One region of the Streptomyces sp. NPDC059785 genome, then DNA from elsewhere that is predicted to be linked to it. Evidence: riboswitches for the same ligand, from Rfam matches in the RefSeq annotation. Region 1 holds a riboswitch; the other holds the start of a gene.
The links. Region 1 has a riboswitch for S-adenosylmethionine ahead of thrC (threonine synthase). Riboswitches for the same ligand answer to the same signal wherever they lie in the genome.
Positions count from the first base shown of each region.

Region 2: another riboswitch for S-adenosylmethionine. It lies ahead of ACFV6E_RS25720 (aminotransferase class V-fold PLP-dependent enzyme); the one in region 1 lies ahead of thrC (threonine synthase).

Region 1 covers NZ_JBHWHV010000010.1:147,726-152,024, reverse strand. The annotation lists gene ACFV6E_RS10680 (MoaD/ThiS family protein) at 416-691, opposite strand; gene thrC (threonine synthase) at 688-2,004, opposite strand; SAM riboswitch class I at 2,022-2,169, opposite strand; gene ACFV6E_RS10670 (glucosyl-3-phosphoglycerate synthase) at 2,351-3,295, shown strand; gene ACFV6E_RS10665 (trehalose-6-phosphate synthase) at 3,394-4,299, shown strand, end outside.
Region 2 covers NZ_JBHWHV010000036.1:75,525-79,823, reverse strand. The annotation lists gene ACFV6E_RS25730 (rhomboid family intramembrane serine protease) at 24-791, shown strand; gene ACFV6E_RS25725 (Lrp/AsnC family transcriptional regulator) at 788-1,069, shown strand; gene ACFV6E_RS25720 (aminotransferase class V-fold PLP-dependent enzyme) at 1,111-2,472, opposite strand; SAM riboswitch class IV at 2,686-2,802, opposite strand; gene trpD (anthranilate phosphoribosyltransferase) at 2,978-4,042, opposite strand; gene ACFV6E_RS25710 (cytochrome bc complex cytochrome b subunit) at 4,206-4,299, opposite strand, start outside.

The DNA of each region.
Region 1 (4,299 bases):
GCGGACCCGGGTCAGACCTCACCCCCCAACGGTTGGGGGTGTGCGCCGGAACGCGTCGACCGCGGCTGAATGTATCTGTCCAACTGCCGTCTGCAACAGGTCAATCGGACGAGAATTCTGGGCATGCCCGATCGGGAATATGTGGAGAATTCACACATATTCTGGGCAAGTCGGGCCTCATAAAAGCCATATAGGGCTCAAAAGCGTCAGGCACTTTGGCTGCTTCTTGTCGGGCGAAGGATCGGTTTTCATATGCGCCCGGCATGGAAATCGAAGCAGCTTCCCCAACTGTACCGCGCTCAACCATGCAGAATCGCCCCCTCCGTTTCTCTCACGGAGAGGGCGATTCGATGAACTCACGGTGATTCGACTGATCGAACCGGGCGCTCAGCCGGTTCGAGCCGATTTTCGGCGGTCAGCCGCCGGCGACGGCCGGGATGATCGAGACGCCCGCGCCGTCCGGCGTGGCCGTCTCGAGGCCCTGCTCGAAGCGGACGTCGTCGTCGTTGACGTACACGTTGACGAAGCGGCGCAGCTTGCCCTGGTCGTCCAGGACCCGGGCGGCGATGCCCGTGTGGTTCTTCTCCAGGTCGGCGATGACCTCGGCGAGGGTCGCGCCCTCGGCCGGGACCTCGGCCTTGCCGCCGGTGTAGGTGCGCAGGATGGTCGGGATGCGGACGTTGACGCTCATGATGCGAGGCCAGCCTCTCGGAAGGAGTCCAGGGTCGGGCGGATGGTCGCGGTGAGGCCGGTGCCCGCCACCGCGTCCAGGGTCTTGAGGCCGTCACCGGTGTTGAGGACGACGGTCGTCAGGGCCGGGTCGAGGAGACCGTTCTCGATCAGCTTCCGCGTCACACCCACGGTCACTCCGCCCGCCGTCTCGGCGAAGATGCCCTCGGTCCGGGCGAGCAGCTTGATCGCGTCGACGATCTGCCCGTCGTTCACATCCTCCACGGCGCCGCCCGTGCGGCGCGCGATGTCGAGCACGTACGGCCCGTCGGCCGGGTTGCCGATGGCGAGGGACTTGGCGATGGTGTCCGGCTTCTGCGGCCGTACGACGTCGTGGCCCGCCTTGTAGGCGACGGACACCGGCGAGCAGCCCTCGGCCTGCGCACCGAAGATTTTGTAGGGCTTGTCCTCGACGAGGCCGAGCGCGATGAGCTCCTTGAGCCCCTTGTCGATCTTCGTGAGCTGCGAGCCGGAGGCGATCGGGACGACGAGCTGGTCCGGCAGCCGCCAGCCGAGCTGCTCGCAGATCTCGTACGCGAGGGTCTTCGAGCCCTCCGCGTAGTACGGCCGCAGGTTGACGTTGACGAAGCCCCAGCCCTCGCCGGCCGAGTCGCCGATCAGCTCGGAACAGAAGCGGTTCACGTCGTCGTAGTTGCCCTCGATGCCGACGAGCTCGCCGCCGTAGATCGCGGCCATGACGACCTTGCCCTGCTCCAGGTCGTGCGGGATGAACACGCAGGAGCGGAAGCCGGCGCGGGCGGCGGCGGCGCCGACGGCGCCGGCCAGGTTGCCGGTGGAGGAGCACGACAGGGTGGTGAAGCCGAAGGCGCGCGCCGCCTCCAGAGCCTGGGCGACGACCCGGTCCTTGAAGGAGTGCGTCGGGTTGCCGGAGTCGTCCTTCACGTACAGCCCGCCGGTCACGCCCAGCTCGCGGGCGAGGTTGTCGGCCTTGACGAGCTTGGTCCAGCCCGGGTTGATGTTCGGCTTCTCGGCGACGTCGGCCGGGACGGGCAGCAGGGGCGCGTAGCGCCAGATGTTGGCGGGGCCCGCTTCGATGCGCTTGCGCAGCTCCTCGGCGTCGTAGCCCGAGAAGTCGTAGGCGATCTCCAGCGGGCCGAAACACTCCTCGCAGGCGAAGACCGGGCCGAGCGGCACGCGGTGTCCGCACTCGCGGCAGGAGAGGGCGGTGGCGGGACCGAGGTCGACGGTGTTCGCGGCGGGCGACTCCGGGGTGGTCACGGAGTTCGTGGTGCTTGCATCTGTCTGCGCAGCCATGGAGGCGAGGCCCTTTCTCCTCATCTTCCTCACGACGCATCTCGCCGTGAGACGGATTTGGCACCTTCCCTAGCCGTGAGCCTCGCCACATCGATGTGACAAGAGACGGCTGGAGGGTTGCCGGGGCTTCATCGGGCCGTATCCCTCTGCCCCTCTGGATGAGCGGTGTTCGATTGTGAGTCGCAGTTGTTGATCTCGAAACGGCCGACGACCAGGACATGCGATGGTCATCCGCGTTGTTCAAGACTGTAACCGAAGGCCAGGACAGTTGAGATAGTCGTCCGAACCGCGAGATGGATCACATGGCCCGCAGGCCGTGCGATCAGACAGTGAGGAGCCGCAGACTGTGCTGGAAGAAGTCGAGCGCTGGCTGAGCACCCGCTCCTGGAACGTGACCGACCGACCGCTCCACAAGCTCGTCGCCGCCAAACGCACCACCGGGTCGACGGTCAGCGTCGTCCTGCCCGCGCTCAACGAGGAGGAGACCGTCGGCGACATCGTCGCCGCCGTCCGCCGGGACCTGATGCGCCGGACGCCGCTCGTCGACGAGATCGTGGTGATCGACTCGGGCTCGACGGACCGCACCTCCGAGGTGGCCGCCGCGGCGGGCGCCCGGGTGGTGCACCGCGACGAGATCCTGCCCCGCATCCCGGCCGTGCCCGGCAAGGGCGAGGTGCTGTGGCGGTCCCTGCTGGTGACCAGCGGTGACATCGTCTGCTTCGTCGACGCCGACCTCAGGGAGTTCTCCTCGGACTTCGTCTCCGGGATCGTCGGCCCGCTGCTCACCGACCCGGGCGTGGACCTCGTCAAGGCGATGTACGACCGGCCGCTCGGCTCCGCGCCGGGCCAGGGCGGGCGGGTCACCGAGCTGATGGCGCGCCCGCTGCTGAACATGCACTGGCCGCAGCTCGCGGGCTTCGTGCAGCCGCTCGGCGGCGAGTACGCGGCCCGCCGCTCCCTCCTCGAACAGCTCCCGTTCCCCGTCGGCTACGGCGTGGAGCTGGGCATGCTCGTCGACGCGCTGCACCTGGTGGGCCTGGACGCGCTGGCCCAGGTCGACGTCGGAGTGCGCAGGCACCGGCACCAGGACGGGCAGGCACTGGGCCGGATGGCCGCCGCGATCTACCGCACGGCGCAGCTCCGGCTGGCCCGCGGACACCTGATCAGGCCGGCCCTGACACAGTTCGAAAGAGGTGAGCACGGCTTCACCCCGTTCACCCATTCGGTGGATACGGAGGAGCGCCCGCCGATGGCGGAGATCGCCGAGTACCGCTCACGCAGAGTCGCGTAGCGGTAAACGGTCCGTAACAAAATCCGGCCGTTGTATACGCACCGTCCGTACGCCGCCCGTACGTTTATGCGTTTCCGAGCCGGGCTAGGTTCAGGCGTATGGCATCCACGCGGGACTCCCACCAGATTCTCGTCGCGTCCAACCGCGGCCCGGTCTCCTACTCGCTGCGCGAGGACGGCTCGTTGCAGGCCAGGCGCGGCGGCGGCGGGCTGGTGTCCGGGCTGTCGGCGATCGGGCCCGACGCGGGCGCGCTGTGGGTCTGCGCGGCGCTCGGCGACGGGGACCGCGAGGCGGTGCGGCGCGGGGTCGGCGAGGACGGCGTGCGGATGCTGGACATCGACGCCGCGGTCCACGCGGACGCGTACAACGGCATCGCGAACTCGGTGCTGTGGTTCGTCCACCACATGCTGTACCAGACGCCGGTGGAGCCGGTCTTCGACGCGGAGTTCCGCCGTCAGTGGGCCGCCTACGAGGCGTACAACAGAGCCTTCGCCGAGGCGCTCGCCGAGGGCGCGGCCCCCGGCGCCTCGGTCCTGGTCCAGGACTACCACCTGACCCTGGTCCCCGGAATGCTCCGCGAACTCCGCCCCGACCTGCGCATCGGCCACTTCTCGCACACCCCGTGGGCGCCCGTGGAGTACTTCCGGATGCTGCCCGACGACATCGCCGAGCAGGTCCTGCGCGGCATGCTCGGCGCCGACCGCCTCGGCTTCCTCACCCACCGCTGGGCGGGCGCCTTCACGGCCTGCTGCGACGCCCTCGTCGGCGGGGCCGGCGACACCCGCATCGGGGTGCACGGCCTGGGCGCCGACGCGGACTTCCTGCGCGCGCGTTCGCACGAGGCGGACGTCGAGGAGCGGATCACCGCCCTGCGCGAGGAGATCGGCACGGACCCCGACGGCGCCCCGCGCCGCACGATCGTCCGGGTCGACCGCACCGAGCTGTCGAAGAACATCGTGCGCGGCCTGCTGGCGTACCGGCAGCTCCTCGACGACGAGCCGTCC
Region 2 (4,299 bases), on a different contig from region 1:
TCCCGTTACGTCATGCTCTGTCCATGATCGGTATGAGGAGTACGACGGTCGGCCGAACGGTCCGGAACCGGTCGGCGCCGGTGACCTACGGGCTGATCGCCGTCTGCTGCCTGGTCTTCGTGATCGGGCCGGCGGCGGGGCTGAATCCGGCCTACGGCACGGGGGACGGTCTGCTCGCCGCCCAGCAGGCCTATTTCCGCCGCTGGGGCGTCGTGCCCGAGCAGCTCCTCGGCGGCGATCCGCGCGCCGCCCTCGGCCCCGTGACCGCGCTCTTCATCCACGGGAGCTGGCTCCACCTCCTGGGCAACATGCTGTTCTTCTGCGTCTTCGGGGTGATGGCCGAGGAGCGCATGGGCCACGTCGAGTTCGCCCTGTTCTACGTGGGCTGCGGGTGCCTCGCCCTGCTGGCCTACGCGGTCGCCAACGCGGGGTCCGTACAGACCCTGGTCGGCGCCTCCGGGGCGATCTCCGCGGTACTCGGCGCGTTCCTCTACCTGTTCCCCGGCGCCCGGGTGACCAGTCTCTTCCCGTTCCTCTTCTTCCTGCCGCTGCGCCTGCCGGCCTGGGTGGTGCTGCCCTTCTGGGTGGCCCTCCAGTGGCTGGCCGCGGGCCGCGACGACCAGGGCCCCGGGGTCGCCCATCTGGCCCACCTGGTGGGCTTCTCCCTCGGCTTCCTCTACGCGTGGGTGCGCTTCGGGCGTGCGGCTAGAGTGAAAACGCCAGCAATCACCGCGGCGCAACCGTCAGCCGAAAGCCCAGCGCCCGCCCCCGAGGGAGAGAACCAGCCGTGATCACCGCGATCGTGCTCATCAAGACCAGCGTGGACCGGATCCCGGAGATCGCCGAGTCGATCGCCGCGCTGGACAGCGTCAGCGAGGTCTTCTCCGTCACCGGCACCTACGACCTGATCGCGATGGTCCGGGTCAGGGCGCACGACGACCTCGCGGAGATCATCCCCGGGAAGATCAGCAAGATCCCGGGCGTCGAGGCCACGGACACCCACGTCGCGTTCCGTACGTACTCCCAGCACGACCTGGAGGCGGCGTTCGCGATCGGCCTCGACTCCTGAACACCGCCTCCACGGGGCGCCGACCGCGCCCCTGACCGCCGTCACACGGCCGGAACGCACCGCCCGTTCTCGGTGCGGTACCGCCACCGCGCCCCGTCGCTCACCAGCTCCCGCACGGCCCGCACGAAGCGCTCCACGTGCTCGTCCGGGGTGCCGGCGCCGAAGCTGACACGGATCGCGTTCAGGGACTTCTCGCCGGGTGCCGCCTCGGGGGCGCCGCACTCGCCCTGGGTCCCCGGGTCGCTGCCGAGCAGGGTGCGCACCAGCGGGTGGGCGCAGAAGAGACCGTCGCGCACCCCGATGCCGTACTCGGCCGAGAGCGCCGCCGCGAAGTGCGAGCTGTTCCAGCCCTCCACCACGAAGGACAGGACGCCGACCCGCGGGGCGTCGTCGCCGAACAGCGACAGCACCCTGACCTCGGGCACCTCGGCGAGACCCGCGCGGACCCGCTCGATCAGCTGCCGCTCGCGGGCGACCAGATTGCCGAAACCGGCCTCGGTCAGCGCCTTGCAGGCGGAGGCGATCGAGTAGGCGCCGATCACGTTGGGCGAGCCGGCCTCGTGCCGGGCGGCGCTTTCGTGCCACTCCACGTCCACCCCGCCGTCGGCGCGCCGGGAGACCGTACGGCTGGCGCCGCCGCCCGCGAGGTAGGGCTCGGCCGCGGTCAGCCAGTCGGCGCGGCCGGCGAGGACGCCGGAGCCGAACGGGGCGTACAGCTTGTGCCCGGAGAAGGCGACCCAGTCGACGTCGAGGTCGCCGATGTCGACCGGGTGGTGCGGGGCGAGCTGGGCGGCGTCCAGGACGATGCGGGCGCCGTGCGCGTGGGCGGCGGCGGCCAGTTCGCGCACCGGCCACAGCTCGCCGGTGACGTTCGAGGCGCCGGTGACGCAGACCAGCGCGGGGCCGTGGGGGTCGCGGGCGGCGAGGGCGCGCTCCAGGCTCGCGACGGCCTCGTCCGGGGTCCGCGGGGCGTCCAGGTACGTCACGCGGGCGTCCCGCCAGGGCAGCAGCGAGGCGTGGTGCTCGGTCTCGAAGACGAAGACCTCGCAGCCGGCCGGGAGCGCCCCGGCGAGGAGGTTGAGGGAGTCGGTGGTCGAGCGGGTGAAGACCACCTGGTCGCCCTCGCGGCAGCCGAGGAACTCCGCGACCGTCGCCCGCGCGTTCTCGAAGAGGTCGGTGGAGAGCTGCGAGAGGTACCCGGCACCGCGGTGCACGCTGCCGTAGTACGGGGCGTACGCGGCCACGTCGTCCCAGACGCGCTTCAGGGCCGGGGCGCTGGCGGCGTAGTCGAGCGCCGCGTAGGTGACCTCGCCGCCGGTGACGAGCGGTACGGCGACATCACCGCCCAGAACGGGCAGCGGGGCACAGACGGAACGGTCGGCGGCAACGGCGGAGACAGACATGGCGCACTCCTGTGAGAGTCAAGGCGCAGGCACCGCGCGAGCGGACGCCCCGGGAAGACGGGAAAGGGGCGGCTCGGCGCGGAGGAAGCGGTGAAAGGTGAAAGGGGTTCGCGGAGGCGGGGCTCTACGCCCTATCGCATTCGCTTGCTCACAGAAGGCTCCCTCGAACGACCAGGACCCCTGGTACTGCGCTTTCGGAGAAAGCGGGCGAGGGGTCCGCGCTTGCCGTAGACCTCGCTGCCTACGGCCTGGTCTTCACCCGGGGCACCCCGCCACGGACGGAGGGTTGCCGGACAGCCGGCCGGGGCCTGATGGCTGTCGCTCATGACCTGGTACAGCATCCTGCCACAGGATCTTGACGACGCAAGGCGCAGTCCGGATCCCGGACTGCGCCTTGCGTCACACGCGCCCCCGAAGGGGCGCTGTGTCGATGTGCGGCTCCGCCGCGTGGGCGCGACCAGCCACGACGGACTCGCAGTCGGCACACGGTCTCCCAGCGGAGCGCTCACGCGTTGCTGGCCGCCACCCAGCGCTCCAGAGCACGCTTCGCGGCGCCCGAGTCGATGGCCTCGGCGGCCCGCGCCATCCCGGCGCCGATCCGCTCCGCCAGCGGCCCGTCCCCCGCCTCCAGGGCGACCAGGGCCGCCGCCGAGTTGAGCAGCACCGCGTCCCGTACGGGGCCCGTCTCGCCGTCCAGGAGCCGGCGGGCCACGTCCGCGTTGTAGGACGCGTCCGCGCCGCGCAGGGCCTCCACGGGGGCCAGTGCGATGCCGGCGTCGCGCGGATCGAAGCGCTCCTCGCGCACCTCGCCGTCGCGGACCACCCAGACCCGGGAGGTCGCCGTGGTGGTCAGCTCGTCGAGGCCGTCGTCGCCGCGGAAGACCAGCGAGGAGTGGCCGCGCTCGGCGAAGACGCCCGCCACGATGGGCGCCATGCGCGCGTCGGCGACGCCCACCGCCTGCGCCTTCACGCGCGCGGGGTTGGTGAGCGGGCCGAGGAAGTTGAAGGTCGTACGGATGCCCAACTGCCCGCGGGCGGCGGCCACATGGCGCAGCGCCGGGTGGAACTTCACCGCGAAGCAGAAGGTGATCCCGGCCTCCTCGGCGACCTCGGCGACCCGCCGCGGGGTCAGCTCCAGATTGACGCCGAGCTTCTCCAGGACGTCCGAGGCGCCCGAGGCCGAAGAAGCCGCCCGGTTGCCGTGCTTGACGACCTTGGCGCCCGTACCGGCCACGACGATCGCGGACATGGTGGAGATGTTGACCGTCTTCGCCCCGTCGCCGCCGGTGCCGACGATGTCGACGGTCTCCCCCGGCACCTCGATGACGTTGGCGTGCTCGTACATCGTGCGGACGAGCCCGGAGATCTCCTCGACGGTCTCGCCCTTGGCGCGCAGCGCGACCGCGAAGCCGGCGATCTGGGCGTCCGTCGCCTCGCCGCGCATGATGCGGTCCATGGCCCAGGCCGTGTCGTCCGCGCTCTGGTCGCGGCCGTCGAGCAGGCCGTTCAGCACCACGGGCCAGGAACGGCCCGCCGCGATGTCGCCTCCAGCGGGGGTCACAGCACTCATATGCCGCTCCTGGGTTCGTAGGCACGTACGGGCCGGACGCGGCCGTACACATGTTGCGGGGTCCACCCTATCCAGGCCATGGGACGGCAAAGAGCCCCGTCCATGCACTGGACGGGGCTCTCGCCGTGGCGATCGTGGCGATCAGAGTGGAACGGTCGGGTGATCAGTGGTGGCCGTGGCCGCTGGTGATCTCCTTGTACTCCTCGACCGTGGGCTTGGGGATCTGGCTGTCCTCCCCGTACCAGGTGTTGCTCAGC